Regions from separate parts of the Pseudomonas sp. Mb7 genome, predicted to be linked through region 4. Evidence: predicted binding sites of a transcription regulator. Region 4 holds the regulator's gene; each other region holds the start of a gene.
The links. The regulator sigma-54, encoded in region 4, starts transcription at its own class of promoters, with help from an activator protein. The targets are predictions, from matches to a motif close to ANTGGCATNNANNTTGCTNT.
Positions count from the first base shown of each region.

Region 1: the regulator sigma-54 is predicted to act here: its motif matches at 1,261-1,280, upstream of ACOYXH_RS21000 (pilin).
Region 2: the regulator sigma-54 is predicted to act here: its motif matches at 1,134-1,153, upstream of flgB (flagellar basal body rod protein FlgB).
Region 3: the regulator sigma-54 is predicted to act here: its motif matches at 836-855, upstream of ACOYXH_RS05715 (circularly permuted type 2 ATP-grasp protein).

Region 1 covers NZ_CP186501.1:4,670,934-4,673,137, reverse strand. The annotation lists gene pilB (type IV-A pilus assembly ATPase PilB) at 1-1,100, opposite strand, end outside; gene ACOYXH_RS21000 (pilin) at 1,327-1,758, shown strand; gene ACOYXH_RS20995 (BON domain-containing protein) at 2,053-2,204, shown strand, end outside.
Region 2 covers NZ_CP186501.1:3,995,323-3,997,526, forward strand. The annotation lists gene flgD (flagellar hook assembly protein FlgD) at 1-223, opposite strand, end outside; gene flgC (flagellar basal body rod protein FlgC) at 239-682, opposite strand; gene flgB (flagellar basal body rod protein FlgB) at 686-1,093, opposite strand; gene cheR (protein-glutamate O-methyltransferase CheR) at 1,469-2,204, opposite strand, start outside.
Region 3 covers NZ_CP186501.1:1,228,669-1,230,872, forward strand. The annotation lists gene ACOYXH_RS05710 (ribonuclease E inhibitor RraB) at 53-400, shown strand; gene ACOYXH_RS05715 (circularly permuted type 2 ATP-grasp protein) at 888-2,204, shown strand, end outside.
Region 4 covers NZ_CP186501.1:212,550-214,753, reverse strand. The annotation lists gene lptB (LPS export ABC transporter ATP-binding protein) at 1-68, shown strand, start outside; gene ACOYXH_RS00895 (RNA polymerase factor sigma-54) at 256-1,749, shown strand; gene hpf (ribosome hibernation-promoting factor, HPF/YfiA family) at 1,823-2,131, shown strand; gene ptsN (PTS IIA-like nitrogen regulatory protein PtsN) at 2,143-2,204, shown strand, end outside.

The DNA.
Region 1 (2,204 bases), 2.0 Mb from region 4:
ACCTGGTTGATGCCTTCCATGTTGATTTCCACCGGGTCTTCGGCGGTGGAGATATTGATGTCGACGGTGTTGAGGATGTTCAGGCCGGTATACAGCGAAACGGTTTTACCCGAACCGGTCGGCCCGGTGACCAGAATCATGCCCTGTGGCTGCTTGAGTGCGGCCATGTACAGGTCTTTCTGCTCTGGCTCATAGCCGAGCGCGTCGATACCGATCTGCGCGCTGGACGGGTCGAGAATCCGGATCACCACTTTTTCGCCCCACAGGGTCGGCAGCGTGTTGACCCGGAAATCGATCGACTTGCTTTTCGACAGGCGCATCTTGATCCGCCCGTCCTGAGGTTTGCGCCGTTCCGAAATATCCAGGCTGGCCATGACTTTCAGGCGTGCGGCGATGCGCCCGGCCAATTGAATCGGCGGTTTGGCAACCTCGCGCAGGATGCCGTCGGTGCGCACCCGCACCCGGTAGTTTTTTTCGTAAGGCTCGAAGTGCAAGTCGGAAGAGCCACTCTTGATCGCATCCAGCAACATCTTGTGCACGAAGCGCACCACCGGCGCATCGTCGGCGTCGAGCCCGCCGATGGCGTCCTGCTTGCTGTCGTCGACGGATTCGACATCGACCCCGTCGAGATCGACATCGGCCATGTCCTCCAGACCGCTGGTGTGGGTGTCGAAGAATTTCTCGATGGCATCGGTAAGTTTGTCGTCCTCGACCAGAATGGCTTCGGTGCTCAGCCCGGTACTGAACTGGATGTCGTTGATTGCTTGATGATTGCTCGGGTCGGAAATGCCCACGAACAGCTTGTTGCCGCGACGCCACAAGGGCATGGCGTGATGCTGACGCACGAGTTTTTCGCTGACCAGGCCTTTGGGCTGGGTTTCCTTGTCCAGGCAGTTGAGATCAAGCAAGGCCATGCCGAAATGCTCGGAGGCGATCTCGGCGACCTGTGAGCTCTTGACCAGTTTGTTCTGCACCAGATAGCTGACCAGCGACAGACGATTGCGTTGGGCCTGTTGCCAAGCTTGCTGGGCGCTTTTTTCCGTGAGCAGTTCGGCCTGGACCAATTGCTTGGCCAGACCGCTCAGAGCGATGTCATTCATGGGGATTCCGCACGCTTGCCGTTCATGACTTATAGCCTAGTCAAGTGACAGCGCCAAACACGGCGGGTGCAGGTGACAAAAAGTGTCAGATAGTGCGGTTGCAGGTTGTAGGAATTGGCGTTGCAAGCGCTTCGCGCCCCAATGGGCGGGTCTTGAAGGCATTGGCATGGCCTATGCTGCGTCACTTTCAGATCATGAGATTTCGACTCATGCATGGAGCGTGTCTATGAAAAAACAACAAGGGTTTACGCTGATCGAACTGCTGATCGTGGTGGCAATCATCGGGATTCTGGCGACCATCGCCTTGCCGCAGTATTCCAAGTATCAGGCGCGGTCGAAGGTGACGGCGGGGCTGGCGGAAATCAGTGCGATGAAAGTGCCGTTTGAGGATGTGATCAATCAGGGCACCGATCCTACCAATACAAACGTGGCTGGCAGTGCAACTGTTTTAACCTCCAACTGCTCAGTGTCTGCAACAGGTACCGCATCTTCGGGTGCAGGTTCGATCGTCTGCACGATTAAAAATGCGCCAGGTCCGGTGCTGGATAAAACCATCACGCTTACTCGTTCCTCCGGAACCGGTGCGGGCGTATGGACTTGCGGTACGACCGTTGCACCGGACTATTCGCCAAAAGGATGTACTGCCAGCGGTACCTGAGTTGTTGATGGACTGCCAAATGCCCCGCAATGCGGGGCATTTTTCTTGGTTCACACTTCTAAAAAGCTTCAATAATTTCAGCGTCTTAGGAACTTTCCCAAAAACCGCAACTTGCATGCGAACATTGGCCAGTTCATGCAAATTGCATGATTTCGGAAATTGGTGATATCTGTAAGTTATTGATTATTAAGAATATTGTTCGTTCGAAAAAGTTGGCACAGCGTTCGCAACTACCTTGGTAACCCTGCTGACAAGACAACCAGCAGACTTTCCAGAAAAACAGGAGTTACTCGTATGAAGAAGTTCGCTATCACTGCCGCTGCTGCTACCGCGCTGACCCTGACCATGGCTTCCGGTGCATTCGCACAATCCACTCAGGCTACCCAGGCTCCAATGACTCTGGCTGCCGGTGAAGTCACCCAGGCTAAAGAAGCTACTTCCGACAC
Region 2 (2,204 bases), 2.7 Mb from region 4:
CCAACTGCGCAACGAAGGCACTGTTGTCCTGCGGATCAAGCGGGTTCTGGTTTTTCAGCTGGGTGACCAGCAATTGCAGGAACGCATCCTTGCCCAGTGCCTGGCCGCCGGTGGCGCTGTTGGTCGCCGAAGCAATGCCACCGGTGGTCGAACTGGTCTTTTTCGACGAGTTCGCCAGGATGTCATTCATGCTCAGGCTGCTGGTGGTATCGGAAACACTCATGGCAGTCGCCCCTTATTACTGACCGAGGGTCAGTACCTTCTGCATCATGGTTTTGGCGGTGTTCATCATTTCGGCGTTGGTCTGGAACGAGCGGCTCGCGGAAATCATGTCAGCCATTTCTTCCACCACGTTGACGTTCGGGTAGTAGACGTAGCCTTTGGCGTCGGCCGCCGGATGGTTCGGCTCGTAGCGCGCTTCGAGGTTGCTCTGGTCTTCGACCACACCGAGCACCTGTACGCCCTGACCGGCCGCGTCCTGGCTCTGGAACAGTGAATTGCTGCCGCTGTTCTGGCCGCCCTGGAACATGGTGGCGAACACCGGGTGACGGGCGCGATAGGTCTGGTCGATGCTCGACGAGACGGTTTCGGCGTTGGCGATGTTCGACGCCACGGTGTTCAGACGCGTGGTTTGTGCGCTCATGCCGCTGCCGGCAATGTTGAAAACGCTGGACAGGGACATGGATTACTCTCCGCGCAGGGCTGACACCAGCCCTTTGAATTTGCTGTTGAGCAGGGTGAAGCTGGCCTGGAAGCCGACGGCGTTTTCCGCGTAGTTCGACTGTTCCAGTTGAGCGTCCACGGTGTTCTGGTCGATCGACGGTTGCATCGGCGTGCGATACATCAGCGATTCGTCGCCATTGCCCAGGCCTTCAGCTTCGATGTGACGGCTGTTGGTCATGTTCAGGGCGATGGTGCCGTTAGCGTTTTTCTGGGTCTGTGCTTCAAGCACTTTGGAGAAATCCAGATCCCGAGCCTTGTAGTTCGGGGTGTCGGCGTTGGCGATGTTGTTGGCCAGCACTTCGGCACGCTGGGCGCGGAAGCCCAATGCCTTTTCGTGAATGCCGAGCGCTTTATCGAAGCTGATGCTCATGTCGGGAACCTTCAGGTGACCGGTTTTTCGTAACTGAGCTTTAGCAAGCGCCGTGCCAAACGGCAAAACACCCATAAACCGGGGCTTTGCGGGGCATCGGCAAAGCGGCAATGCCAGAAAAGCGGCAACCGGTATCCGCCGGATGCCGCTTTTCTGCCGCTTGCCGTCCTTGCCAGGTCAACGCAGATCCCCTGTGGGAGCGAGCCTGCTCGCGAAGGCGGCGTGTCAGTCGCCAACTGTTTTACTGACAGACCGCTTTCGCGAGCAGGCTCGCTCCCACAGGGGGGGGTGTGGTGTTCGTGGGAAATAAAATAATTGGGGCATAAAAAAACGGGAGGCCTTAAGGCTTCCCGTTTTTTTGTATTACCGCTGCAATCATTTAGCCTGGTAAATAATCCCCGGGCTGCACTGCACCATCTGGTAATGATCCGGCAAACCGTTCAACGCTTCGGAAGCGCCAAGGAACAGATAACCGCCCGGCTTCAACGTGCTGTGAATGCGCAACAGGATGTCTTTCTTCACTTCGGCAGAGAAGTAGATCAACACGTTGCGGCAGAACACGATGTCGAACTTGCCCAGCGCGGCATAGCTGTCGAGCAGGTTGAACGAACGGAACTCTACCCGGTTCTTGATCGGCGCCTTGATCACCCAGCGGCCCGGCCCTTTCGGGTCGAAGTAACGCTGCAGGCGTTCCGGCGACAAACCACGACCGATGGCCAGACTGTCGTACTCGCCGGTCTTGCAGTTGGTCAGCATAAGGCCGGACAGATCAGTGGCAACAATCTGCACGCCCATCTTCAGTTGACCAAGGTTGGTCCGCTCGAACTCGTCGATCGACATCGACAGCGAGTACGGTTCCTGGCCCGACGAGCACGCCGCTGACCAGATCCGCAAGCGCTGGTTGGGGCTGGCCTTGATCGCTTCAGGCAGCACCTTGTTCTTCAAGACTTCAAACGGATAGGTGTCACGAAACCACAGGGTTTCGTTGGTCGTCATGGCATCGACCACCTGCTCGCGCAAACCGCTGCGCGGCTGGGTCTGGATGCGCTGAACCAGCTCACCCAGGGATTTGATGCCTTGCTGCTCCATCAGTTTGTTGAGACGGCTCGAG
Region 3 (2,204 bases), 1.0 Mb from region 4:
GCCCGGGGCGGGAATACGGAAAGTCTATCCATCTATGCGAGGGGGACGATTCATGAGCACAGCCTATCAAGAAGACATCAGCAGCAATGTTCTGCGCCGCATGAAAGAAGGCGGTTTCGATTTTTCCCGATTCCATCCCATCGAGTTCTACGCAATTTTCCCGGACGAGGAGCGGGCGCGCAGGGCGGCAGGCAAATTTCGCGGTGAATCCATCAATGCCCAGGTCAGCCTGCGTGATGACGGTGCGTGGGCGCTGGAATTGAGCAAAGTGATGTACGCGACATATGACGATATCGGCGACTTCGAGCAGGGATTCTCTGCCGTGGTTGAACCTCTGGGTGGCATTATCGAAGGCTGGGGTGTGAAGCAGGAGGTGCGCAACCGCCACCGTTTGAACTGATCTCTGGTTTCATTTGTTGAGCAACGGCTGACCTTCGGGTTGGCCGTTGTCATTTCCGGCATAAGCAAAACGCTGTGGCAAAACCCTGAAACAAGAAACCGAGGCAAAAAAAAGCCACCGGAGAGGGTGGCTAAAAGGGAAGACCGATAAGGAGAGGAAACCGGTCAGGGTTACAGCGGGGCGGGCCGCCGAGGCGATCCCAATCAGTTGAGCTGGCCGCTTCATGGCGCCGGGGCCGGTGAAGATTTGCAGCGAATGTGCGGATTATCCGCAGGCAGCGCCGGGCAGTGAAATCAACTCTGACTATGCTGGTGATAGGCGATGCAGTGCGTCGCAATGAAGCGGGGGCAATCCGGTTGGGGCATTTGCCGCACAGGAATGGTGCGGTGCCTGCGGCGTGTATTTCCAACCGATTGAAATCAAAGCGTTTATGCCGATGGCACGGGCCTTGCGAAGGCCTGTATGTCCGGGTGACAAGGAGTACGGCATGATCCGCACCTATTTTGATGAGATGTACGATGCCGGCGGCCAGGTTCGCCCGCATTATCGGGAGTTCGCCCGATGGCTGGCTGATACGCCGGATGAGCTGTTGGCCCAGCGGCGACGCGAGGCCGATCTGCTGTTCCATCGCGCCGGCATCACGTTCACGCTCTATGGCGACGAGCAGGGCACCGAGCGCCTGATTCCTTTCGACACCATCCCGCGCAGCATCCCTGCCAGTGAATGGCGAATCGTCGAGCGCGGGTGCATCCAGCGGGTCAAGGCGTTGAACATGTTCCTCGCCGACCTCTATCACGAGCAGCGCATTATCAAGGCCGGGATCATTCCCGCCGAACAGGTGCTGGCCAACGAGCAATATCAGTTGGCGATGCAAGGCCTGGATCTGCACCGCGATATCTATTCGCACATCTCCGGCGTCGATCTGGTGCGCGACGGCGACGGCACTTATTACGTGCTCGAAGACAACCTGCGTACACCGAGCGGCGTCAGCTACATGCTCGAAGACCGCAAGATGATGATGCGCCTGTTCCCGGAGCTGTTCGCCGCGCAGCGTATTGCCCCGATCGATCACTACCCGAACCTGTTGCTCGACACCCTGAAAAGCTCAAGTCCGATCGATGACCCGAGCGTGGTGGTGCTGACGCCGGGGCGTTTCAACAGTGCGTTCTTCGAGCACGCATTCCTGGCGCGGGAAATGGGCGTGGAGTTGGTGGAAGGCGCGGATCTGTTCGTTCGCGACGACAAAGTTTTCATGCGCACTACGGACGGCCCGAAAGCGGTGGACGTTATCTACCGTCGGCTCGACGACGCGTTTCTCGATCCACTGGCGTTCAATCCCGATTCGATGCTCGGTGTGCCGGGGCTGCTGTCCTCTTATCGCTCGGGCAACGTGGTGCTGGCCAACGCCATCGGCACCGGCGTAGCGGACGACAAATCGGTGTATCCGTTCGTTACTGACATGATCCGGTTCTACCTCGACGAAGAGCCGATTTTGAAGAACGTACCGACCTGGCAATGCCGCAACCCGTCTGAACTTTCTCATGTGCTGGCCAATCTTCCAGATCTGGTGGTCAAGGAAACCCAAGGCTCAGGCGGTTACGGAATGTTGGTCGGGCCGGCATCGACGAAAGCGGAAATCGATGCTTTCCGCGAACGGATCAAAGCCAAACCCCACGCGTACATCGCGCAACCGACGCTGTCGCTGTCGACCTGTCCGACCTTTGTCGAAAACGGCATCGCGCCGCGCCATATCGACTTGCGTCCGTTTGTCTTGTCCGGGCGCGAAACCCGGGTGGTTCCCGGC
Region 4 (2,204 bases):
ATGCAGAAACCATCCTGGCCAACGATCTGGTCAAGGAAGTGTATCTGGGCCACGAGTTCCGCTTGTAAGCGTAACAGTGCCCGGTGCGCCGCCCGGGCGCTGTATCGATTCAAGCAGGAATTAATACGCTTTAATTGTTACAGCGCTCTAGGCAAACACTTCAGTTTCAGGCATATAATTTGCTTAAGTTTGGCGCCCCGGCGCCCTGTAGTGGATGGCGCATAGCGCCGGCGAATAAGGTGTTAAGCCCCTGCCATGAAACCATCGCTAGTCTTGAGAATGGGCCAGCAGCTGACGATGACACCGCAGCTGCAACAGGCCATCCGCCTGCTCCAATTGTCGACCCTGGATCTGCAACAGGAAATCCAGGAGGCTCTGGAATCCAATCCGATGCTCGAACGCCAGGAAGAAGGCGACGACTTCGACAATTCCGATCCCATGGCCGACAACGCCGAACAGAAGCCCAACACCGAGATCCAGGAACCCTCGTATCAGGAAACCGCGCCCACGGTGGACAACCTGGAGGAAGGTGACTGGAGCGAGCGTATCCCCAACGAACTTCCGGTCGACACCGCCTGGGAAGACGTCTACCAGACCAGCGCCAGCAGCCTGCCCAGCAGCGATGACGACGAATGGGACTTCACCACCCGCACGTCCGCCGGCGAGAGCCTGCAAAGCCACCTGCTGTGGCAACTGAACCTGGCACCGATGTCCGACACCGATCGCCTGATCGCCGTGACCCTGATCGATTGCATCAACAATCAGGGCTACCTGGACGAAACCCTCGAGGAAATCCTCGAGGCGTTCGATCCGGAACTCGACATCGAACTCGATGAAATCGAAGCCGTCCTGCACCGCATCCAGCAATTCGAACCGGCCGGTATCGGCGCGCGCAACCTTGGCGAATGCCTGCTGCTGCAATTGCGTCAGCTACCCGCCAAGACGCCGTGGCTGGCGGAAGCGAAACGTCTGGTCAGCGATTACATCGACCTGCTCGGCAGTCGCGACTACAGCCAGTTGATGCGCCGCATGAAGCTCAAGGAAGACGAGCTGCGCCAGGTCATCGAACTGGTGCAAAGCCTCAATCCGCGCCCTGGCTCGCAAATCGAATCCACTGAAGCCGAATACGTTGTCCCTGACGTCATCGTGCGCAAGGACAACGAGCGCTGGCTGGTCGAGCTGAATCAGGAATCGGTACCGCGCCTGCGCGTCAACGCCCAGTACGCCGGTTTCGTCCGTCGCGCCGACACCAGCGCCGACAACACCTTCATGCGCAATCAGTTGCAGGAAGCCCGCTGGTTCATCAAGAGCCTGCAGAGCCGCAACGAAACCCTGATGAAAGTAGCTACCCAGATCGTCGAGCATCAACGCGGTTTTCTGGAGTACGGCGACGAAGCCATGAAGCCGTTGGTTCTGCACGACATCGCTGAAGCGGTCGGCATGCACGAATCGACCATTTCCCGGGTGACCACACAGAAATTCATGCATACCCCGCGCGGTATTTATGAACTGAAATACTTTTTCTCAAGCCACGTCAGCACCTCCGAAGGCGGCGAATGCTCGTCCACGGCGATCCGCGCGATCATCAAAAAACTGGTTGCCGCGGAAAATCAGAAAAAGCCGTTGAGTGACAGCAAGATCGCTGGTTTACTGGAGGCACAAGGCATTCAGGTGGCTCGCCGCACCGTCGCCAAGTACCGCGAATCCCTCGGGATCGCGCCTTCGAGCGAACGCAAGCGGTTGATGTAAGCCACGTTACAGCGTTCCAGTGGCAGGCTATCCGGCCTGCCGCTTTATGCACTGGCAACGAAGGAGAAGCTGTATGCAAGTCAACATCAGTGGACACCAACTGGAAGTGACCCAACCTCTGCGTTCCTACATCGAGGAAAAACTCCAACGACTGGAGCGCCATTTCGACAAGATCACCAACGTGCAAGTCACGATGTGCGTCGAAAAGCTGAAGCAGAAAATCGAAGCCACCTTGCATATACCCGGCAGCGAAGTGGTCGCCAACGCGGAACATACCGATATGTACGCGGCGATCGACGCCTTGACCGACAAGCTGGATAAACAACTCAAAAAGCATAAGGAAAAGACCCAGAGCCTGCTCCAGGGCGCTACCGGTCGATAACCCCCCACCCCATGATCCGACTTGAAAGTATCCTGACCCCCGGCCGTTCCCTCGTGAACGTGCCGGGCGGCAG